Regions from separate parts of the Nordella sp. HKS 07 genome, predicted to be linked through region 1. Evidence: riboswitches for the same ligand, from Rfam matches in the RefSeq annotation. Region 1 holds a riboswitch; the other holds the start of a gene.
What was found. Region 1 has a riboswitch for thiamine pyrophosphate ahead of thiB (thiamine ABC transporter substrate binding subunit). Riboswitches for the same ligand answer to the same signal wherever they lie in the genome.
Positions count from the first base shown of each region.

Region 1 (12,076 bases):
AAATCGAACTCGGCGGTGAAGTCCTCATAGCGGAACCGGATGTCCTCGAGCCTGATCATGCCGCAGCACTCCATTTGTCGAGGAGGGTGATGACGGCCATCGAGAACAGGGCGAGGACGAGCGCCGAGCCTGCTGCCGCATCGATGCGATAGCTGCCCATTTGCGCATAGATGAGGGCGGGAAGCGTCATGAGATCCTGCGAGCCGAACAAGGTGATGGCGGTGAGATCGCCGAGCGAGAGCACGAAAGCCATGGCGGCGGCAAGTCCAAGGGGACGGCGCAGCACCGGCAGGTCGATGAGGAGGAGGCGTCTCACGCCCTTGATGCCGAGGCTGGCGCAGAGCCGGTCATGCTGGGCCATCGACTGCTGCATGGCGGGTGCCAGCGAACCAAGCGCGAAAGGCAGCGCCATCAGCGCATTCATGGCGATGACGAGATAGGGGGCGGCTGACAGAGCGAGCCCGGCCCGGCTCGCCGCGATGAACCATCCCGTCGCCAGCACCGCCGGCGGCACGATCAAAGTGAGCAGTGCCGAGAGATTGAGGAGCGAACGGCCCGTCGCGCTCGTCGCCTTGGCGCTGGCCCGCGCCAGGGGCCAGGCGAGGAGGAGACTGGAGCAGCGCCGCGGGCAAGGCGATGAGGAGACTGGTCAGGATCGCGCGCGACAGCGCCGGCCAGTTGAAATCGGCCGCGAGGCCTGAGATCACGATCGCCAGGATCGGGATGCCGACGAACAGAGCCGCCGCCGCGATGATGAGGGCCAGCGCGAAGGCGCTTGCCGGCGAGCGTGTTTCGTAACGCGCGCTGATGCCTCTGAGCGACGGCCAGTTCTGCACCGCTTGCGCATACTGGCCGGCGAGCAGCACGAACAGTCCGCAGAGCACGAGCTGCACCAGCGACAGCACGGTGGCGCGGGCCGGATCGTAGTCGAAGCGCAGCGCCTGATAGATACCGACTTCGAGGGTGGTGGCGGACGGTCCGCCGCCAAGGGTCAGCACGACGGCGAAGCTCGCTGCGCAGAGCAGGAAGATGAGGCTCGCAATGCCCGGCAGGCTGGCGCGCAGCTGCGGCCATTCGATCAGGCGGAAGCGGGCGCCTTCTGTGAAGTCGAGCTGGGCCGCCAGACGCCAGCTTTCTGGCGCGATACCCTCCAGTTGCTGCAGGAGGAGGCGAGTGGCAAGCGGCAGGTTGAAGAACACATGCGCCAGCAGGATGCCGGCCAGCCCGTAGATATTGATCGGACTGCCGGTGAGCGTCGCGATCCAGCCGGTGCGGCCATAGACGGCGACGATGCCGAGGATGACGACGATGGCGGGCAATGCCAACGGCAAGGCGAAAAGGCGGAGCAGAAAATTGCGGCCGGGGAAATCGAGCCGCGCCAGAGCGAGCGCCACGGGCAGGGCGAAAGCGATCGAAAGAAGTGTCGAGAGGCCGGCCTGCAGCAGCGTGAACCACAATATGCGCAGTACATAGGCATCGACGATATGGCCGGTGAGGAGGCCCTCGCCGATGCCGATTGTGGCGACCGGCAAGAGACCTACGGCGATCGCGACGAGAATGGCCGCGAGCGCGGGGCTCGCGGCCAGAAGCGCTCCCTTGGAGGAGGTCGTCATTTACTCATCGCATTGAGCCACTCGTCGATCCAGGCACGGCGATGATCGGCCACTTCCTCAGGCTCGAACAGGAAAGTCTTGTCCGGCTTCACGAGGCTGTCGAAGGTGGCGTTGAGCGGCGCCGATGTCTTGCCCGCCGGGAACATCCAGTTGTTTTCAGGGATTGCGTCCTGGAAGCCCGGGCTCTCCATGAAGGCGAGGAAACGCTCGGCGAGCTTCCTCTCGGGCGAGTTGGCGATCAGTCCCGCGACCTCGACCTGCAGATAATGGCCTTCGGAGAATTTCATCGCCTGATAGCGCTCCGTCTTCTCGGCGATGATATGATAGGCCGGTGAGGTCGTGTAGGAGAGCACCATCGGCGCCTCGCCCTTGGTGAAGAGGCCATAGGCCTCCGACCAGCCGGGCGTCGTGGTGAGGATGCGGGGCTTGAGCTTGGTCCAGGCCTCCGCCGCCTTGTCGCCATAGACGGACTTGACCCACAGAAGGAAGCCTAAGCCCGGCGTCGAGCTGCGCGGGTCCTGCAGGATGATCTTCTGTTCGGGGCTTCCCTCGACGAGATCCTTGAGACTCGTATAGGCATCCGCCGGCTTGATCTTCTCGGTGTCGTAGATCACCGCGAAATGCGCATAGTCATAGGGAAGGAACGTGTCGTCGGTCCAGGTAATGGGTAGCGTCAGCTTGGACGCGTCCTGGCCATGCGGCCCGAACAGGCCGGTCGCCTTGGCTTCCGCCGTCAGATTGGTGTCGAGCCCCAGCACGACATCGGCCTGGGTGCCCGAGCCTTCGAGCTTCAGGCGGTTCAGCATCGCGACACCGTCGGTGACCGAGACGAAATTCAGCGTGCAGCCGCATTCCTTCTCGAAGGCCTGTTTGACCTTGGGGCCGGGACCCCATTCGGCGGTGAAGCTTTCATAGGTGTAGACGGTTAGCGTTTCCGCCGCGTTTGCCATGCCGGGCAATGCGCAGAACGCCATCAGGGTGAAGAGAAGTTTTTTCATCTAGGTCCTCCTATTCACCGGGTGAAGGAGGAAGGGGCTCGTGGCAGCCCGCTCGCAATCCCTCCGCCGGTATGAGCCGGATCAGGTTCAGCGGGTTAGCCTTTTGAGGGCCTCTCAGCTCTGAAACACGAGCACCCCGTTGAGAGCGAGGGGGAACATAGGCATTGAGGGGTGCGCTGGCAAGCGGCTTCTGTTATTCCTGGGCGATGACCCGTTTCGTTGTGCTTCTCAGCGGAGACCTGACGGCAACCAGGCGTCTGAGGTCCCAGATTCAAAATGCGCGTATCATCGCGGCCGATGGCGGCATGGCGCATGCCGACACGCTCGGCCTGACACCCGAATTATGGGTCGGCGACTTCGATTCGACTTCCGAAAGTCTGGCCGAACTCCATAAGGACGTCGCGCGCCATGAATTTCCCGCCGACAAAGACAAGTCCGACGGCGAGATCGCGGTGGACGAGGCGCTCAAGCTGGGCGCCCGCGAGATCGTCATGGTGGGCGGCCTCGGCGGCCAGGCCGACCACGCGGCCTCGCATCTGGGTCTGATCCTGAAACTGGGACGCAGGCGAGTCCATGCCTTCCTCACCAGCGGCGCGGAGGAGGCCTATCCCGTCCTCAACGGCACCCATCATTTCGACCTGCCGCCCGGCAGCCGCTTCAGCGTCGTTCCCTTCACCGATCTGGCCGGCCTCGATCTCGAAGGGGTGAAATGGCCGCTGACCAACCGCTCCGTGCCTTTGGGCTCGAGCCTCACCGTGTCGAATGTCGCGCTGGGGCCGGTGACCGTGCGGCTGAACCAGGGCTACGCGGTGGCCCTCGCTTATCCCGAGAGTGCTGCGTGACCAGACTGACACTGACCGAAATTGGCCGCCATGGCGAGGCCATCGGCGAAAAGGAAGGCCGTCCGGTCTATGTGCCCTATGCGCTGCCGGGCGAAGTCGTGGAGGCAGAGATCGCAGGGACCCACGCGCAATTGCGCGAGATAGTCGTCCCCAGTCCCGAGCGCATCGCCGCCTTCTGCCCGCATTTCACGCAATGCGGCGGTTGCCAGATCCAGCATTGGCAATCCGACGCCTATCGCCTGTGGAAGCGCGGCCTTATCGTCACCGCGCTCAAGCATCAGGGCATCGCGGTCGAAGTCGAGCCGCTGATCGACGCGCAAGGCGAGGGACGGCGGCGCGCCACCTTGCATGTGAATAAAACCGCGGCGGGCGTGATCGCCGGCTTCAATGCCGCGCGCAGCCATGACATCCATCCGATCGATTTTTGCCCCATTCTCGTGCCGGCGCTGGCTTCGGCGCCCGAGATCGCGCGGCATATCGGCGCGCTCCTCGGCGACTGCGATGTCGCCTTCACCGCGAGCGAGACCGGCATCGATGTCGATGTGACCACGAAGAAGAAGGCGACGCCGTCCTTGGCGGCGCTCGTCGAGGCTGCGAAACTGGCGAGGCTTTCGCGCAACCGCGAGCCTTTGGTGACGCGCATCGCGCCCGAGATCACCGCCGGCACTGCGCGGATACGTCTGCCGGCAGGCACGTTCCTGCAGGCGACGCGCGCCGGCGAGGCGGCCTTGGCGATGCTGGTCATCGAGAACATCGGCAAGGCGAAGGCCGTCGCTGATCTCTTCTGCGGCGTCGGCGTCTTCGCTTTGCGCCTGGCCGGCAAGGCCAGGATATTCGCCGCTGACAGCGACCGCGGCGCCATCGCCGCTTTGGACGAGGCCACTCGTAAGGCGTCTGGCCTCAAGCCGGTCGAGGCGAAAGCGCGCGATCTCTTCCGCGAACCTCTGGTTTCACACGAGCTCAAAGCTTTCGACGCGGTAATCTTTGACCCGCCGCGCGCCGGCGCCGAGGCGCAGGCGCGGCAGCTGGCAAAGTCGACGGTGAAGACCGTCGTCGCCGTCTCCTGCGATCCGGCGAGCTTCGCCCGCGATGCGCGCATCCTGATCGAAGGCGGCTATCGTCTGACGCGCGTGACGCCAGTCGATCAATTCGCCTTCACGGCGCATGTCGAGACGGTAGCGCTCTTCCGGCGCTGATTTTCAGAAACCCCTCATGTTGGGGTGCCAAATGAAAAGGCCGCCCATGAGACGGCCTTCCGAAACTCAAAGTTGAGCCAAGCTCAGTCCTTCGCACGCTCCACATAGGAGCCGTCCTCGGTCGCGATCACAACGCGGGTGCCGGTGGCGATATGGGGCGGCACTGCGGTGCGTACGCCGTTCGACAGGACCGCCGGCTTGAAGGAGGAGGCCGCCGTCTGGTTCTTGATGACGGGCTCGGTCTCGACGATCTCGAGCGTGACACGCTGCGGCAGCTCGATCGTGATCGGCACGCCGTTGAACAGCGCGATCATGCATTCCATGTTTTCCTGGAGATACGCCGCACCGTCGCCGATGAGGTCGGCCGGCAGGTGGATCTGCTCGAAGCTCTCCGGATTCATGAACACATATTGGTCGCCGTCCTGATAGAGATAGTTGAACGGCAGGGTCTCGACGAAGGCCCGCTCCATCTGGTCTGTGGTCTTGTAGCGCACCACGGTTTTGACGCCGTCCGAGATGCGGCGCATATCGATCGAGGTGGTGGGAGTGCCCTTGCCAGGGTGGAAGCTCTCGGCTTTCAGGACGACATAGAGCTTCCCGTCCTCATGCTCGATGACATTGCCTTTACGCACGGCGCTTGCGATGATCTTGGCCACGAAATCTCTCTATAAATAAAGCTATTGATGGATTTTGTCGGGCGGGTATTAGCAGCCGCCATGCCAGAAGCCAAGCCCTGCCGGAGTTCCCCCTTTTGACCCCCCAACCCGCCCTGGTGGCGCGCCGATATCCATGCCGACCGTCGGCCTTTCCTGATGGTTCGGGGCCGGATCCTGGGCCGGATACGCGCCTGGTTCGCCGAGCAGGGCTTTATCGAGGTCGATTGCGGGGCGCTGCAGGTCTCGCCTGGCAATGAGGCCCATCTGCACGCCTTCACGGCCTCGCTCATCAATCCGGACGGCTCGAGCGAGGTCCGCTACCTCCATACCTCGCCCGAATTTGCCTGCAAGAAGCTCCTCGCCGCCGGCGAAAAGCGCATCTTCAGCATGGTCCATTGCTTCCGGAACCGCGAGCGCACGCCGCTCCATGCGCCCGAATTCACCATGCTCGAATGGTACCGGGCGGGCGAGCCCTATGAGCGCATCATCGCCGACACGGTCGAGATGCTGAGACTAGCGGCATTGGAGACGGGCAATCAGCTCACCTGGCGCGGCAAGGCTGCGGACGCCTTGCAGGAGGCCGAATATCTAAGCGTGGCGGATGCTTTCGCGCGTTATGCCGGCATCGACCTGCTTGCCACTCTCAGTGCCGGGGGAGCCGATGCCGCAGCACTTGGCGCCCAGGCGCGTTCGCAGGGCGTCAGCTTCGCCGCCGCCGATTCCTGGTCCGACATCTTCAGCCGCATTCTGGTCGAGCGCGTCGAGCCACATCTGGGGCAGGGGCGCCCGACCGTGCTTTTCGAATATCCGGCCGTCGAGGCGGCCCTGGCGCGGGTCAGCCCGCGCGATCCGCGCATCGCCGAGCGCTTCGAACTTTATGCGGCGGGCGTGGAACTCGCCAATGGTTTCGGTGAACTGACCGATCCGGTCGAGCAGCGCCGCCGCTTCGAGGCCGACATGGCGCTGAAGCAGAAGCTCTATGGCGAGCGTTATCCGATCGACGAAAGTTTCCTTGAAGCCTTGCGGCATATGCCGGAAGCTTCCGGCGTGGCGCTGGGCCTCGACCGGCTGGTTTTGCTGGCGACCGGCGCCACCCGTATCGATCAGGTAATCTGGACGCCTTTCAGCTAGGAGATTTGCGATGCGCCTCATCGGCTATGTGCTGCTTCTCATTCTCTCCGTGAATGGCGCCGCATGGGCCGGGGGCACCGAGGAGGATCTCTATCGTGGCCGGACACTGGTGACCGGCATGCGCGAGGAGACCCGCATCCCCGGCTTCGCCACCTGCCTGCTCGATGTCCTGGCCAAGCTTTCGGGCGATGCGCGACTGCTGAGCGATCCGCTTGCCCTTGAGATCGCCGACAAGGCCGCCGATATGGTCACGGCCTTCACCTACAAGGACCGCCTCGAAGGCATTCCGATCCATGACGAGCAGGGCTCGCGCGACCGGCCCTACGATCTCACCGTGACCTTCGATCCGGCCAAGGTCGATGCCGCTTTGCTCACACTGGACCGCAAGCCCTGGCTCACCGAGCGGCCACGCCTCGGTCTCTTCCTGGCGGTTACCAACGGATCCACCGTCTATATGCTGGCGCGCGACGGAGTCCACGGCCGCGACCAGCGGGAGTCGCTCAGCGGCGCTTCCTGGCAGATCGGCTTGCCGGTGCTCCTGCCGAGCGAGGATGAATTGTCCCGCAACGGCTTGACCATCCGCAGCCTTCCCACCGCGCCGCCAGCGAGGCTCGAAGCCGTGGCACGGGGCATGGGCGCCGATCTGGCGCTCGAGGGCAGCCTTATCTGGAGCAAGGGAAGGCTCGGCTGGGAGGCCAGATGGCGGCTCTTCGATGACCGGGGCGTTCAGATCTGGGAGATCAAGGACGTCAATTTCGACGACGCCTTTCGCGACGCGCTGCGGGGCTCGGCGTTGATTTTGTCCGGCGGCGGCAGGCCGCAGTGACTTGCTCCATCACTCCGTCATCCCGGCGAAAAGCCGGGGCGACGAAGTGAGAAAAGACTCTGGCTTATTACCGCACCCCGGTCAGCACCTGGCGGATCGATTTTGCCATCTTGTCGACGATCTCGCCGAGTTCGTCCGGGCTCGCATTATAGGGCGGTGCCACGATAACGCAGTCGCCGGCGACGCCGTCGACATTGCCGCCGACGGGGTAGCAAATGAGTCCGTTTTCAAGGGCTTGCTGGCGAATGCGCAAGTAGAGCTTGAGCTCGGCCGGGAACGGCGCCTTGGTCTTGCGGTCCCTCACCAGCTCGAGCGCCTGGAAGAATCCGCGGCCGCGGATGTCGCCCACCGCCTCTATGTCGGAGGTCGCGTCGCGCATCATAGTGGCGAGCTTCGGCCCCCATTCCATGACCCGCTCGACAAGCTTCTCGCGGGTGACGATCTTCTGGACGGCGACGCCGGCGGCGCAGCAGGCGGTGTGGCCGGTGAAGGTGTGACCGGTCTGCGGCCCGCCATGGACGGGCGCGAAGGCGTCCGCAAGTTTGGTCGAATAGACGGCGGCGCCGAGCGGCAGATAGCCGGCGGCGAGGCCCTTGGCGACCGACATAATGTCGGGCTCGACCCCGTCATGGGCGAGCGCCCGCCACGGGCCGCAGCGCCCGGCCCCCGACATGACCTCATCCGCGATGAGCAGGATGCCATGCCGGTCGCAGATCTCGCGCACCCTTTTGGCATAGCCCGGAGGTGCCGGCACGCATCCGCCGGCCGCGCCGACCACCGGCTCGAAGATGAAGGCCGCGACATTCTCAGGTCCGACACGCAGGATCTCGTCCTCGAGCTCCTTGGCGCAGGCCTCCGCCGTGGTTTCGGCTGTGGCGCCCAAGGGCGGACGATAGACATTGGCGGGGGAGAGCAGCGAGGCGGGCACGAGCGCCCCTTCGAAGGCGGCGCGCCGCTCGAGGAAGCCCGAGACCGACAGCGCGCCGATCGTATTGCCGTGCCAGGAGCGCTCACGCGCGATGAAACGCCGCCGGCTCATTTCGCCCCTGGCCGCGTGATATTGCAGAGCGAGCTTGAGGCAGCTCTCGACCGCTTCCGAGCCGCCGGTCACGAACACCATGTGCTTGAGGCTGCCGCCGCATTTCTGCGCGACGATCTCGGTCAGTTCCTCGAGCGCGTCGGTGGTGAAGTTGTAGCGATAGCCATGGGCGATGCGCGACAGCTGGTCGGCGATGGCCGCATTCACCTCTTCATTGCCATGGCCGATGCAATAGACCGCCGGCCCGCTCGATCCATCTATGTAAGTCCGGCCGTCGGCGGCATGGATATAGGAGCCCTTGGCCCATTTAGCCTTGGGCAAGTTGGCCCCGGCCGTGGTGATGCTCTGAGGGAGAGGCTGCTTGGTCATGCGGATTCCTGATCTGGCGGGACAAGCGAAGCTCAGCTAGTAGCAGATGCCGTAACGGACAGGCAAATCATGATCACCGTCTTCGACGACATACAACGTCTGCACAATCCGCCGAGCTTCATCGTGGCCGGAAAAGCTCAGCCCATCCCAGAGAGGCCCGAGCGCATCGACATACTGCTCGAAGGGGTGAAAAGCTCAGGCGGCGTGGTCGTTGCGCCGAAATCCGTCGGCAATGAGACGTTGTCGCTCGTCCATGATACACGCTATCTCGCTTTCATGGACGGCCTGTGGCAGCGCTGGCATCGCCAGCCGAATGCGGCGGAATATCCCGCCCCCAATATCCATGCGCTCGGCCGGCCCAGCCTGGCGCCCGTCGGCTATCCGGACTCGGTCGTCGGGCAATGCGGCTACCATCTGGGCGATGGCTCATGTCCCTTCATGGACAAGACTTGGGACGCGGCGAAGGCGAGTGCGGCAAGCGCCGTCCATGCGGCGCGCCTGATCCGCGACGGCGAGCGTTTCGTCTATGCGCTGTGTCGGCCGCCCGGCCATCATGCGGCGTCCGATGTCGCGGCAGGCTTCTGCTATATCAACAATTCGGCGCTCGCCGCCGAAGTCCTGAACCGGGCCGGCCGGCGTGTTGCCATCCTCGACATTGACGTCCATCATGGCAATGGCACCGAGGCGATCTTCTACGACCGCGCCGATGTCCTCACCGTATCGATCCATGCCGATCCGAGGCGCTTCTATCCTTTCTTCTGGGGCTATGCGGAAGAGACCGGGAGAGGCGAGGGGGAGGGCTTCAACCTCAACCTGCCGCTGCCGCGCGGCACACGGATCGATGCCTATCGCACCGCACTTGCCCAGGCCCTGCGGCGCGTTGGTGAGTTCGGCCCGGAGATTCTGGTCGTGGCGGCGGGACTCGATATCTCCATCGATGATCCCTTCCAGGGCTTCGCCATCGAGACCAAGGACTTCGCTGTCATCGGCCGCGATATCGCCGATCTGAAGCTGCCGCTCTTGGTGGTGCAGGAGGGCGGCTATCCCTCGCCAAGCCTCGGCGCCAATCTCGCTTCATTGCTGGAGGGCTTGCGGGCATGACCTTGATGATCCGGCCAATGCGCGCCGAGGATGCGCCGGGCGTCGTAGCGATGGTCCATGGCCTGGCGCGCGACACGGCGCCGGACGTCACGCCGAAGCTGACGGCTGAGAGTCTCGTGGACAATGACGATCTCATCCAGGTCACCGTCGCCGAGGATGCAAGCGGCATTCTCGGCGCCTGCCTGACGCTGCTGACCTTCTCGACCTGGCGCGGCCTCAAGGGCCTCTATGTCGTCGATCTGTTCATCGATGGCAAAGCGCGCAACCGCGGCATCGGCCTGAAGCTTCTGCGCGAGGCAGCGCGCCGCGGCCGTGCCAGGGGCGCCCGCTTCATCAAGCTGGAAGTCCTTACCACCAATGATGGCGCCGCCCGCTTCTATGAGCGGCTCGGCTTCGCGCGCCATGACGAGGATCGTCTGTTCGTTCTTGAGGACGAGCAGGTGACGGCGTTTCTGGAGGAGCGGGAATAATTCCTCGCCCCGCCAGTCAAGGGCAAGGGCACTGTTCGAACCCTGAAAAGTGCGAAGCGGTTTTCCGAAAAGATCATGCGCAAACAAGAAGATAAAGCGTGATGGCGACTCGTCCTAAAGCCATCACGCATTAATAGTCAGTTCGATGGTGTTGGCGAAGCGCTGCAGATAGGCCGACGTCGATGAATTGTCATCGTTGGTGTTGACGATCTCGGTCGCGACTGTCGGGCCGAAGGTGATGGTTCTGGTTGAGGCGGCCTTGGACGTCACGCACTGCGCATAAGCCGGATCGGCCCTTGGTGCCGCCGATCGAGATAACCGTACGAAGCGTCCGAAAACTCTTGTTGCGTTGCAACGACCTTCCCCCTGCCAACATCTTGAAAGCAAAAGACGCGGGTCGGGCGTCGAATGAGGCCAGGAGATCTGAATGGGTGAGGGTTGGGAGCAGCGCGACCTTCACCGACCTGTTGCGGATGGGCACCAGTTCGTTTCAAAGAAGCTATTTTTCTTAGTTACGTAGGATTACTCGCTTGAGTGAAATCAATTCTTCTCTAAGATTGAAGAGGGGGATTCGAGACTAGGCTGATTCAGCAAGGCGTCAGCAGAGTTGCAACATGGAGTTGCACCGGGCCTGCGGCGCTTGCCGATGGAGTGCGGTTCTTACAGGGGCGGGGAATAGTCTGAATATGGTCCGGGGGCTCAAGGCTGCGTGGAACATCTGCGCGCTGTTTCAAGCTTGTTGCCGTAGAAATACAGGGGTCTGGCGGGGGCTCGAGCGCCTGTTCGTAATCCTCGGTGCCTTGTCTCTACCGTCGGCGGTAAGCAGGTCGAACAACCGCAACCGGATCGGCGGGCGCGCAGAGCCGCGATCCTCGAAGCGGTCTCTCCTCGCCGCGCTAGCGGAGCGGCTTCCCGATCTCGCTTCGCTGTCCAACAACGTCCGGCGCAAGGCGCCCGCCCTGGTGCTCGCGCTGCCGGCGATCCTGATCCTTCTCTCGCCGATCGCTGCCAGGGCCGCCGATGGCGACGGCTGCAACTATTTCAGGAACAATCCCGCCTTCTACGACAACGCAAACTACAACGTCAGCAGCACCGGCCCAGCCACCATCATCAATCAGGCGCCGTTCGGACCGCAGACCGGCATCGTCAACTTCGCGGCGGGAACCGTAGTCTATTACGAATATACGGTTTCCAATTCTGCAGTGAATGCCAGGCTGAACCGCGCGCCTCTTGCTGGCGTCGCCACCGTCTTCGTCGATACGAGCACCAGCAGCAGCGGCTCCATTACCTTGCCGGTGGACACGCGTTCCATGGCGGCTTCGGGCTATGTGCCGGTCAGCGGCTCCGGCACGGTGACCTGGACGATCTATTGTGGCGTCCGCGCGGCCCAGGTCATCGCTTCGACCACGGGCACGGTGGGCGCGGCTATGAGCTTCACGCCGGTCACAGCCTCTTTCGGCCGCGGAACGTACAGCTATGCGCTGAGCGGCGGCACGCTGCCCGCCGGCCTTTCGTTCAACACCGGCACCGGGGCCATCACCGGCACGCCGACCGCTGCGCTCGCCGCCACCACCTTCACCGTCACCGTGACGCACCAGGGAACGGGTTCCGCGTCCCAGACTTTCCAGCTTGCGGTCAATGCGTCAGCGCCGACGATCGTTGCAGCCTTCAGCCCGACCTCCATCGTCAGAGGCGGGTCCTCGACCCTGACCGTGACGATCAGCAATCCGAATGCCGGGATGCAGCTGACCGGCGTAGCGGTGTCGGCATCGGCGCTGCCCGCCGGCCTCACCGGATCGAACCCGATGACGACCTGCACCAGCGGCGCCGTCACA
Region 1 covers NZ_CP049258.1:4,898,520-4,910,595, forward strand. The annotation lists gene thiQ (thiamine ABC transporter ATP-binding protein) at 1-74, opposite strand, end outside; gene G5V57_RS34515 (hypothetical protein) at 56-412, opposite strand; gene G5V57_RS22995 (hypothetical protein) at 348-1,613, opposite strand; gene thiB (thiamine ABC transporter substrate binding subunit) at 1,610-2,611, opposite strand; TPP riboswitch at 2,653-2,760, opposite strand; gene G5V57_RS23005 (thiamine diphosphokinase) at 2,818-3,453, shown strand; gene G5V57_RS23010 (class I SAM-dependent RNA methyltransferase) at 3,450-4,649, shown strand; gene efp (elongation factor P) at 4,733-5,305, opposite strand; gene epmA (EF-P lysine aminoacylase EpmA) at 5,462-6,436, shown strand; gene G5V57_RS23025 (DUF2066 domain-containing protein) at 6,447-7,262, shown strand; gene G5V57_RS23030 (aspartate aminotransferase family protein) at 7,330-8,670, opposite strand; gene G5V57_RS23035 (histone deacetylase family protein) at 8,740-9,771, shown strand; gene G5V57_RS23040 (GNAT family N-acetyltransferase) at 9,768-10,241, shown strand; gene G5V57_RS23045 (hypothetical protein) at 10,365-10,511, opposite strand; gene G5V57_RS23050 (autotransporter domain-containing protein) at 11,042-12,076, shown strand, end outside.

Region 2 (12,076 bases), 430 kb from region 1:
ATGACGGCGCCATTCTCGGCGATGGTCGAGACATCGACCCCGATGACGCCTTGGGTCGCCAGGAGCCGGGCGCGGATTCCGTTCCATTGATGTATTCCGGAAAACGGCACGGCGACGGGCATGGACTGCGAGGTGCGTGCCGTTTGCTGCTCGGCCTCGGCGCGGGCGCGCGCCTCGGCGGCGACCTTGAGGCGAACCGAGCGCCACTTCTCCAGCATCACGTCATCGAAGCGCCGGGCCGCGGTGGCGGCGGCAGCCTCGAGCGTGCCGTCCTCCGCGGTGTACACCTTGTCGAAATTGATCGCTCCCAGGGCCGAGTCCCCTTGCATCACAGCGCGGATGCCACCCGACGGATCGGGCTCGGCCATCGCGACGAGAATGCTCTTGGCCTGGTAGCGGATCATCAGACTTTCGAGCTTGATCGCATCACCCGCGGCCGCCTCTTCCGGGGTGATGGCCGAGGTATCCTGAAGATCGCCGAGCGGAACGATGATCGGCACCAAGGACTGTTCCGCCTTGAGATCGAGCCAGGCCTTGCGCCAGAGATTGTCCTCCCACAGCACCAGCCCCGTCGGTCCTTTCCACAAGGGCAGGACGACGAGCGGCGGCGCCTGGTCCTCGACCACTTCGATGCCGTAACGGCCCAGCAGCTCGCGGATCTTGCCGGGCAGGAAGCGCACGGTGAGCTTGCCGATATAGCGGCCAGGGCCCGAACGCTCCTCCTCGATGCTCAGGGAGCGCAGCATGCGGCCGATGTCTCGGGCATCCATGCCTTCAAGGCGCTTGGCCGCCTCGGCCGAGCCTAGTCTCGCGACCAGTTGATAGAAAGCCTTGACCTGCGCCTCGATGATGGCGCGGGTGCGCGCTGTGGCGGCATCCTTGTCGGTGACATCGACCTCAACGCCGGTCACCGAGAACAGGCCGGTCTCGACCGGCGCCACGGCCCAGGCCTTCAGCGGTGCGGCAAAGATAAGCAATATCAGGAATGCCCCAAACAGGCCCCTGGAACGGCACGTCATACATAAAACTCCATCTGCCCGCCTCGGCGCATTCGGGCGATTCGGCCCAATTGAGCGCTTTATCTGGCGCACCGTTCGGGCTATTCAGCCCCGGCACCCCGGATCACAGCAGAAATCCTAGATCATTGAGGCAAACTAGCGGCATGGGCGCAGGCAAACAAGACGGCCATAATGGCATTTCCTACGCCGACGCCGGCGTTGACATTTCGGCCGGCAACGCTTTGGTCGAGGCGATCAAGCCGCTCGCCAAGGCGACGGCGCGGACCGGCACCGATTCGGCGCTGGGCGGCTTTGGCGGCCTTTTCGACCTCAAGGCCTGCGGTTTCAAGGACCCGGTCCTGGTCGCCGCCAATGACGGGGTCGGCACCAAACTGCGCATCGCCATCGATTCCGGCCTGCACGCGAGCGTCGGCATCGACCTGGTCGCCATGTCGGTGAACGATCTCATCGTGCAGGGTGCCGAGCCCCTGTTCTTCCTCGACTATTTCGCCACCGGCAAGCTCCGGGTGGGCGAGGCGCGCGATGTCATCGCCGGCATCGCCGAAGGCTGCCGGCAGGCCGGCTGCGCCCTCATCGGCGGCGAGACCGCCGAAATGCCCGGCATGTATCATGGCGGCGACTATGACCTCGCGGGCTTTGCGGTCGGCGCCGTCGAGCGCGAGGACATCCTGCCCAAGCCCGATGTCGGTGCGGGTGACGTCATATTGGGCCTCGCCTCGTCGGGCCCGCATTCGAACGGCTATTCGCTGATCCGCCGCCTGGTCGAAGTGAGCGGCCTGCGCTACGGCGACAAGGCCCCCTTCGCTCCCGATAAGAGCCTGGGCGAGGCGCTGCTCACGCCCACCCGAATCTATGTCAAGCCGGTGCTCGCCGCCCTCAAGGTGTCGGCCGGCATCAAGGCGCTCGCCCATATCACCGGCGGCGGCTTCCTCGAAAATATCCCGCGCGTACTGCCGGCCCATACGGTGGCGGAGATCGACCTGGCGCAGATCCCCTGTCCGAAGGTCTTCGGCTGGCTGCGGCATGTCGGCAATATCAGCGAAAGAGAGATGCTGCGCACCTTCAACTGCGGCATCGGCATGATCTGCGTCGTCACGGCTGAAAGTGCCGATGAGGTGACGCGCCTCCTCAAAGCCCAGGGTGAAGACGTGGTGACCCTGGGCGTGATCGCCGAGCGCCAGGGTAGCGAGGAGCAGGTCAGATCAAGCGGCAGACTCGTGCTCTGATGGGCGCGCGGAAGAAGACTGGGATTCTCATTTCCGGCCGGGGCTCGAACATGCAGGCTCTGGTCAAGGCGGCACGGGATCCTGCCTTTCCGGCCGAGATCGTGGTCGTCATCTCCAACCGCGCATCGGCATCCGGTCTCGATTTCGCCAAAGCGGAAGGCATCGCCACGGAAGTCGTCGACCACAAGGCGCATGCATCACGCGAGGCCTTCGACGCTGAGCTCGATGCGGCGCTCAAACGCCACGGTGCCGAGCTTGTCGCCTGCGCCGGTTTCATGCGAATCATGACGGAAGGCTTCGTCCAGCGCTGGCGCGACCGGATGATCAATATCCACCCGTCCCTGCTTCCTGCCTATAAAGGCCTCCACACGCATGAACGGGCGCTGGCGGACAAGGTCACGCGCCATGGCTGCAGCGTGCATTTCGTGAGAAGCGACGTCGACAGCGGTCCCCTCATCGCCCAGGCCTCGGTGCCCGTGCTCAAGAGCGACACGCCGGAGACCCTGGCGGCGCGCGTGCTCGATGCCGAGCACAAGATCTATCCGCGCGCCCTCGCTGTGGTGGCATCGGGCGCGGTGCGCGTCGAGGGCGAGACGCTGGTCGCCGCGAAGCCCGGCCTGCATATCCCTCTCACCATCCCCTAGATCACGATCACTTCAGGTCGAATCGACCTGAAGTGATATACGTGATCGGGATCTTTAGTTTAGCGCGTGATCGGACGGAAAACCGGTACCCACTTTTCCTGATCACGCGCTAGTTTCAACGCGAGCGCCGCATGATCCCCAATGTCCTGAGCATCGCCGGCACCGATCCGACCGGCGGGGCCGGCATCCAGGCCGATCTGAAAGCCTTCGCGGCGCAGGGCGCCTATGGCATGGCCGCCATCACCGCGGTCGTGGCACAGAACACGCAAGGCGTGCGCTCCTTCGTCACTCTGGAGCCCGGCTTCATAGCCGAGCAGATCGACGCCGTGTTCGAGGATGTCCGCGTCGATGCGGTCAAGATCGGCATGGTGGCGACGGCGGCCATCGTCGAGACGATCGCGCAAAGGCTGAAGCACCATGGCGCGCGCAATATCGTGCTCGATCCCGTCATGATCGCCAAGAGCGGCCATCATCTGTTGCGCCCGGACGCGATCGCGGCCATTCGCGACATGCTCGTGCCGCTGTCGACGCTGATCACGCCCAATCTGCCGGAAGCCGCCGTGCTGCTCGGCGCCGAGCCCGACTGGACCTTGGCGGAAATGCGGGCGCGCGCCGAGACTCTCCACCGGCTCGGCCCGGAGTGGGTCCTGCTCAAAGGTGGCCATCTCGAAGGTTCCTCCGAGAGCACCGACATTCTGCTCGGTGGTGGCGGCCATGTCGAGTTTTCTGCACCGCGCGTGGTGACAAAGAACGATCATGGCACCGGCTGCACGCTCTCAGCCGCGATTGCCGCTCTCCTTCCCCGCCACGGGATGGAGGAAAGCGTGCGGCGCGCCAAGGACTATCTGTCTGGCGCGCTCGCCGCCAGCGCTGAGCTCACCGTCGGGCACGGTCATGGGCCGCTCCACCATTTCTACGCGCTCTGGCGGTCCTGACGGCTTCAGCGATCCGCTGGGCCTCGGCGCGCGGATCGAACCTCCCGCAAATGGCCGACACCACGGCGAGCCCGTCCGCTCCCGCCGTGATCACCGGCGCGGCGTGCTCGGCCTTGAGCCCGCCGATCGCCACCGCCGGAAGCCGGCATAAAGCGACAAGCTCGGCGAGGCCGCCAAATCCGATGGGCTGCTTGTGGTCGGCCTTGGTCGGGGTGGCGAAGACCGGCCCGATGCCGACATAGTCGACCGGAGCATCGGCCACGGCGCGCGCGGCGTCCGGCGTCTCGATCGAAAGGCCGAGAATTTTATCGGGTCCGATCAGATGTCGAGCCGCGGCCGCGGGCATGTCCTCCTGACCCACATGCAGGCCATCGGCCGCGATGGCGATGGCGGCCTCGACGTCGTCATTGACGATGAGCGACACGCCTGTCCCCGCCAGGACGGCCAGGAGCGCGCGCCCCGTCTCGATCATACGGGCGGTACCGGCATCCTTGTCACGCAGCTGCACCATGGTGACACCGCCCGCAACGGCGGCGCGCGTGGTCTCGACCATCGACAGATCGCGGCAGAGGACCGGGTCGAGCACGAGATAGACGGAAAGATCGAAAGGTCTCATGCCGCCGCCACCTTCGCCTCAGCATCGAGGGTAGCGGGATCGAGGGCCGCCAATGCGTCGAGGAAGCGCCAGGCGAACGACCCCGGCCCTTCCGCCTGTCGCGCCGCCGCCTCGCCCGCCACGCCGAAACAGGCCAAGGCGGCGACCGTCGCCGCCAGGGGTTCACGCGGTGACGTCGCCGCGAAGGCGCCGACCAGGCAAGTGAGCGCACAGCCGAGCGCCGTCACCTTGGGCATCAGGGACGAGCCGCCGGCAATACGCATCGATTGCCGCCCGTCGGTTACGAAATCGACCGCACCGGTGACCGCGACGACCGCGCCGTGTTGACCCGCAAGCACCACCGCCGCCGCTTCGGCCTGCTCGACCGGATCGCGGCTGTCGACGCCCTGGCCGGCGCTCGCGCCGCCCGCCAGCGCGATGATCTCCGACGCATTCGCCCGGATGATTGTGGGACGCAGCGCGAGCAACTGCTCCACTGCGTTGCGGCGGAATGAAGTCGCGAAATGCGCCACCGGATCAAGGACCCAGGGTATCGACTTCTCATGGGCGGCCGCGACTGCCGTTCTCATGCCGGCGAGCCAGTCCGGCGACAAGGTGCCGATATTGACGGTGAGTGCTGAGGCAAGGCCGGCGAATTCGCCGGCCTCTTCCGCCGCATGGACCATGGCGGGCGAGGCGCCGGCCGCCAGCATCACATTGGCCGCGATATTCATCGCGACATAGTTGGTGATACATTGGACGAGCGGCGGCCTCTCGCGCAGCTTGGCGAGCAACGTTCCGGGCATGGTCATCATTGGGAGTCCTCGCCGACCGGCACATAGAGATCGCCCACTTCGCGGTACTTCTCCGCCATGGCTGCGAGGCCCAGCCTCTGCGCTTCCGCCTGGATGTCCTGCGATATGCGCATCGAGCAGAATTTTGGTCCGCACATGGAGCAGAAATGCGCCACCTTATGCGCCTCCTTGGGCAACGTCTCGTCGTGGAATGAGCGTGCCGTCTCGGGATCGAGCGAGAGATTGAACTGGTCCTCCCAGCGGAACTCGAAGCGGGCCCGCGACAAGGCATCGTCCCTGATCCGCGCCGCCGGATGGCTCCTTGGCGAGATCGGCGGCGTGTGCCGCGATCTTGTAGGTGATGACGCCGATTTTGACGTCGTCGCGATCGGGAAGACCCAGATGCTCCTTGGGCGTCACGTAGCAGAGCATCGCGGTGCCGAACCAGCCGATCATCGCCGCGCCAATGCCCGATGTGATGTGGTCATAGCCCGGCGCGATATCGGTGGTGAGCGGACCCAGGGTATAGAAAGGCGCCTCGCCGCAGATCTCGAGTTGCTTGTCCATGTTGGCTTTGATCTTGTGCATCGGCACATGACCGGGGCCCTCGATCATCACCTGGCAGTCCTTCGCCCAGGCGATCTTCGTCAATTCGCCCAAGGTCTCCAGTTCGGCGAATTGCGCCCGGTCATTGGCGTCGGCGATCGAGCCCGGACGCAGGCCGTCGCCCAATGAGAAGGAGACGTCATAGGCCCGCATGATGTCGCAGATGTCTTCGAAATGCTCGTACAGGAAGCTTTCGCGGTGATGGTGCAGGCACCACTTGGCCATGATCGAGCCGCCGCGCGACACGATGCCGGTGACCCGGCTGACGGTGAGCGGAATGTGATGCAGCCGCACACCGGCGTGGATGGTGAAATAGTCGACGCCCTGCTCGGCCTGCTCGATCAGCGTGTCGCGATAGACCTCCCAGGTGAGGTCTTCAGCGACACCCGCCACTTTCTCGAGCGCCTGATAGAGGGGTACGGTGCCGATCGGCACCGGCGCGTTGCGGATGATCCAGTCGCGGATATTGTGGATGTTGCGGCCGGTGGAGAGGTCCATCACCGTGTCGGCGCCCCAGCGCGTCGCCCAGACCATCTTCTCGACCTCTTCCGCCATCGATGAGGTGACGGCCGAATTGCCGATATTGGCATTGATCTTCACCAGGAAGTTGCGGCCGATGATCATCGGCTCGGCCTCGGGATGATTGATATTGGCGGGAATGATCGCCCTTCCCCGCGCGATCTCGTCGCGCACGAATTCCGGCGTCACGAAATCGGGGATCGCGGCGCGGAAATCCTCGCCGTCACGCTCCATCGCGGTGCGGGCGCGCTCGCGACCGAGATTTTCGCGGATCGCCACGAATTCCATCTCGGGGGTGACGATGCCGGCGCGCGCATAGGCCAGCTGCGTCACCGCTTTGCCGTTCATCGCCTTCAACGGCCGGTGACGGACCGGGAATTCCGGCGTCAGGTGGCTTGCGCCGACCGCGCCATTGTCTTCTGGTCGGACCTCGCGCCCGGCATAGGCCGCGACATCGCCGCGTTCCTCGATCCAGCGGGCACGGATGCGCGGCAGGCCGCGCTCAATGACGATCTGAACTTCAGGATCGCTATAGGGACCAGAGGAATCATAGACGGCGACCGGCGGCTCGCCGGCGGTCGGATGCAGCGCGATCTCGCGCATCGGCACACGCAGATCGGGATAGAGGCGGCCCGGTATGTAGATCTTGGCCGAGGCCGGCAGCGACCCTTGCGTGACCGTGGGCACTTCAGGAAACTTGGAAGTTTGTATCGTCATGGTGAGACTCCTTCGCGTTCGCTTTGGAGACCCAGCTCTGACCCGGAATGATGAGATGGCGCCCTTGGAAGGAATGGTGGCCACGAAGAGCCGCAAGCGCCCGCACCGTCCCTACGCCAGTGTTAACTGGATCAGGTTCAACGGGTCGCTGCGCTGTTCCGGCCGGATATCGGCCTTCGCCAGCAGCCTCTCAGCTCCTTGTCGGAGCCCCCCTGGTGAAGGTGGCCAGGGTGCGTGCAGCGGCGGCGTTTGTCAAGCCAAGCGCCTGTGACTTTCCGTCATGTTGTTAGAGGAACACGTCGAGATCGGGTCTCTCCATGTCGGCACGCAGCTCATCCTGCCATTCCTTGAGCAGCGCCTTGCGGCGCTTGGGGTAACGGTCCTTCAGGATGTCGACCTGGGCGATGCGGTCGGTGCGAAAATGGCGGAAGGCCGTGCGCAGTTCGCACCAGGCGATGATGTTGCGGGTCGCTTCGTAATAAACGATGCCGATCGGCCAGATGGTGCGCTCGGTGTAGCGATCGATCTCGTCGCGATACTGGATCGATACTTTGCGGCTCTCGCGGATGGCGCTGCGCAAGGCCGCGACATCTACGGCATCGACGGTGCGCTCGTCGCGCGGCGCCACGACGAGGCCGGCGTCGAACAGGAAGGGCCGCAAGCCTTCCGGCAGAACGGCGCCGATCTTGGCGACGGAATCGCGCGCCGCCCGCGACAGCTGCCCATCGCCGCGCCGTGTCACCCAGCGCAAGCCAAGCATCACCGCCTCGAGCTCGTCCGCCGTGAACATCAAGGGGGGCATGTCGTAGCCCTCGCCCAGCACATAGCCGATGCCGGCCTCGCCCCTGATCGGCACGCCCTGGCCGACCAGGGAATTGATGTCGCGATAGACGGTGCGCAGCGACACTTCCAGTTCCTCGGCCATGGCATCACCGGTCACCGGGCGCCGGTGGCGGCGCAGGATCTGCAGCACTTGAAGAAGTCGGTCAGCGCGTCTCATGGCCAGAACCTAGCTCATGTTGCTGACAGATTATGTCAGGAGACTGGCAGGAGCGCCATCCCTTGATCACTCAGACGACTTGCCCATAAGTAAAACTGCCTCCGGCGATGTCAGACGAGCGCGTAACTCGCCCGGCGTATCCCCTTGAAAGCAATGAGAACGCCGATGGCGTAAAGAACCATGCAGCCGAGTTGCATGAATAGCCACACATTCTTTCCTGCGGTGATTGGCGAATAATAGAAGGACGGCCACATGGCATCGACGGCAAAGTACCCGGCATAGCCGGTCAGGAAGATCGCGACGAGCGCAACTACACAGATCGGAAGTGCCGATTCTCCTCCGCCGGCATCCTGGCTTCCGACCATGGCATAGACGACGCCGATGACGATCATCCCCAGTGATCCGCCGAGCACGACGGCGGTCGAAAGAGTCCAGGGACAGGCGTACCAGAGCGTCACATTCTTGAGGAACGCATCGCCGGTCGGATATTGGGCACCGACGACATAATGCAGCACCATGCCGAAGCTCATCAGAAGCCCGAGCAACAGAAGCCAGAAGCCACAGCGGATGAACTGGCCACCAAGCTTGACCTGCGTCATAGGTGCCTCCTGACTGAAGAGAGGGGGGAACCCCTCACCATGAGAATGCCCGCTCCCGCATGAAGCAGAGCGGCCGTTTCAAAAATGAGCAAGGGGAGAAGCCACGGCCACACCTCGAACACGCCCAAGCGGGCAAAGGCGGTGAGGCACGCGGCGGCCGGCGTCACATAGAAATAGTGAAACATCATGCCGAGGCCGCCGATGAGGCCGGCAACGGAGGCAGCAGCCCCGGTGAACAGCAAATTCATACCAAGACGCCGGCGCATCTCACTTCACCTTCTCGATCTCGCTAGCGCGGGATGCGAAAAAGTGGGCACCGGTTTTTCGCAAGAATCCCGCGCCAACAAATAAGAATCGATCACGTTTATGAGTTTGGGTTGTTTCAACCCAAACTCATCGTGATCTAGGCAGATCGAAGAGTGAAACGCGTTCATGACCTCCTCCGACGAAAGTGTCAGAGAGATCATCCCGTGATTTTGACTACGATGATAGTTGGACCAAGGGGAAGGCCCCGCGCGCCGCGCCGGTCCGGTACGGTCGTTACCGCGTCAAGGCGCTTCGGAAAATCAGACCAGGAAGGTCAGCATGGCGATGGGAGCCACAGTCGCCGCCAAAAGCAGGACGGCCATGATGAGAAACCACTGGGTGGGTAATGTAGCGCGGCGGAAGGTCATGGCGGGAATGTGTGCCGATTCTCGTTTTGGGAAAATGATTCTTTTCAAAGGTTTAGACTCTGAGACTAAGTCTTTGATTCAATTACTCCTCACTCCCACAGCTTGGCGGGTCATAACACATTCCTCTCTCAAGCAGCTGGCGCGTGATCAGGAAAAGTGGATACCGGTTTTCCGTCCGATCACGCGCCAAACTTAAGATTTCGATCACGTTCATCACTTCAGACCGAACCGGTCTGAAGTGATCGTGATCTAATCGCCGAAGTTACGCTGTAGATACCCTGTTCTTTCTGAGCACAGGCTGACCGGCCCGTTCATCCGCGGTTCATTTTGCGCTGGCGGCTCAGGCGGGCTTCATCCAGACCCGGTTGTCATGGAAAGCGCCGCCGGCGGCGGGCGCCGGCTGGTCGCAACCGGTGAGCGTGTTGATGCCCTTGCCGTCCTCGAAGGCCTCATTGGGCCATATCGATTCCGCGATGAGGACGCCCCGGCGGATGCCGTCCATGACCTTGGCGTGCAAAGTCACCACGCCGCGGGCGCTGCCGAGCCTCACCTTGTCACCGTCCTTGAGGCCTTGCGCCGCCAGATCATCGGGGTGGACGAAGACTGTCGGCCGTCCCTCCCTTTTGCGCGACGACGGTGTCTCGTTGAAGGTGGAATTGAGGAAGGTGCGCGCCGGGCTGGTCGCCAGCCGGAAGGGATAGGTCTCGGTGGCCTCCTCGATGACGGCCCAGTGATCGGGCATTTTCGGCATGTCGTCGACGGGACCGTAAGGCCCGATCCCCGCCTTGAAGCGCGCCGCCTGCCAGTCCGGCTTGAAGCGGAACTTGCCGTCCGGATGGCCAAAGCCGTCGAGGAAATGCGCGCTCTCGAAATCCTGCTGCACGTCGATCCAGGTGTCCTGCTCGAGGGTCTGCAGATCCGGCCGGTTCGAGTTCGTGAGCGTCCAATCGATAAGCTCGCGCGGCGTCATGCCGAAGCCCTGATGCTCCGCCCCGACGCGGCCTGCAAGGTCGGAGATGACCTCGTGATTGTTGCGGCATTCGCCCGGCGGTTCGACCAGCTTGGCGCCTAGCATGATGTGCTGATGGCCGCCGCCCTGATAGATGTCGTCATGCTCGAGGAACATCGTCGCCGGCAGCACGATATCGGCGAGCTGTGACGTCTCGGTCATGAACTGCTCATGGACGCAGACAAACAGGTCGTCACGCATGAGGCCTTGCCGGACCTTGGTCTGGTCGGGTGCCACCGAGGCCGGATTGGTGTTCTGCACGATCATCGCGGTGACCGGCGGCCCACCCGCCAGGTCATAGGGATCGTTGAGCAGCACCGGGCCGATGCGGCACTGATCGAGCTGGCGGATGGAGGGGTCGCGGCAGTCGAGGCCCTCGATCAGCGTCTTGTTCCATTTGTACATGCCGCTGTTGGAATGGAAGGCGCCGCCTCCCTCATATTGCCAGGCGCCGGTCACCGCGGCGATCGCCGTCACCGCATGCATGTTGACCGACCCGTTGCGCGAGCGCGTGAAGCCATAGCCGATGCGCAGGTACGTGCGCTGCGTCTCGCCGATGAGCCGGGCGAAGGCTTCGATCTCGTTCGCCGGACAGCCGCAAATGGCGGCCGCCCATTCGGGCGAACGCGACTTCACATGGGCCTCGAATTCGCGCGGCACATCGGTGTATTTTTCGAGATAGGCGCGATCGGCAAAGCCATCACGGAACAGCACATGCATGACGGCGCAGGCGAGCGCGCCATCGGTGCCCGGACGGATGATCATCTTCACATCCGCCTGCTTCATCGTGCCGGTATCATAGACATCGACGCAGGCGATCTTGGCGCCGCGCGTCTTGCGCGCGAGGGCTGCGTGAGTCATCACATTGACCTGGGTGTTCACCGGATTGGTGCCCCAGATCACGATCAGGTCCGACTTCTGCATCTCGCGCGGATCGGAACCGGTCATGCGGCCGCAGCCCGCGAGATAGCCGGGCCAGGACAAGGCGACACAGAACGTGTCGTACATGCCGGAATATTTCTTCACATGGCGCAGTCGGTTGATGCCATCGCGCATCACCAGCCCCATGGTGCCGGCATAATAATAGGGCCAGACCGACTGGGCGCCGTAGCGTGCCTCAGCCTTCAGAAAGGCCTCCACCACCTCGCCCATCGCATCGTCCCAGGAGAGCCGCTGCCATTCGCCCTCGCCCTTGGCACCCTTGCGCTTCAAGGGGTGAAGCAGCCGATCGGGATGATGTATGCGCTCGGCATAGCGCCCGACCTTCTCGCAGATGACGCCCAGCGTGTAGGAATTGTCCTTCGATCCACGCACCCGCCCGATCGTGTGTTCGTCGAGCAGTTCGACCTCGAGGGCGCAAGCGGAGGGACAATCATGCGGGCAGACCGACCGGCCGGTCTTGATATTGGGGCGGATGTTCATGATGGTAGCTTAGACCAACCGATTCCGAATGTTTAGGGTGACAATTCAATGGGACAATCCGGGGTAACGGCCATCAAGGGGGCGCCCGCTTTTCCGGCATCCCGGGCCACATGACTATGATGCCCGAGATCATCACCAGCGCGCAGAACCCGACGATCAAAACCATCCGCGCTTTGGACCAGAAGAAGCACCGCCAGGAAACCGGATTGTTCGTCGCCGAAGGCGTGCGCGCTCTCGAGCGGGCGCGGACCGGCGGCATCTCACCTGACATGGTCATTTCCGTCACGGGCCCGCAGGATTGGGGCCAGACGCGCGAC
Region 2 covers NZ_CP049258.1:5,326,615-5,338,690, reverse strand. The annotation lists gene G5V57_RS25105 (DUF2066 domain-containing protein) at 1-1,019, opposite strand, end outside; gene purM (phosphoribosylformylglycinamidine cyclo-ligase) at 1,163-2,245, shown strand; gene purN (phosphoribosylglycinamide formyltransferase) at 2,245-2,889, shown strand; gene thiD (bifunctional hydroxymethylpyrimidine kinase/phosphomethylpyrimidine kinase) at 3,021-3,824, shown strand; gene thiE (thiamine phosphate synthase) at 3,766-4,440, opposite strand; gene thiM (hydroxyethylthiazole kinase) at 4,437-5,234, opposite strand; partial or broken gene thiC (phosphomethylpyrimidine synthase ThiC) at 5,231-7,055, opposite strand; TPP riboswitch at 7,146-7,279, opposite strand; gene G5V57_RS25070 (YafY family protein) at 7,342-8,055, opposite strand; gene G5V57_RS25065 (hypothetical protein) at 8,166-8,654, opposite strand; gene G5V57_RS25060 (hypothetical protein) at 8,651-8,920, opposite strand; gene G5V57_RS25055 (molybdopterin-dependent oxidoreductase) at 9,669-11,759, opposite strand; gene G5V57_RS25050 (RNA methyltransferase) at 11,870-12,076, shown strand, end outside.
Region 2: it holds a riboswitch for thiamine pyrophosphate, as region 1 does, so the genes downstream of both, thiC (phosphomethylpyrimidine synthase ThiC) here and thiB (thiamine ABC transporter substrate binding subunit) in region 1, are expected to answer to the same signal.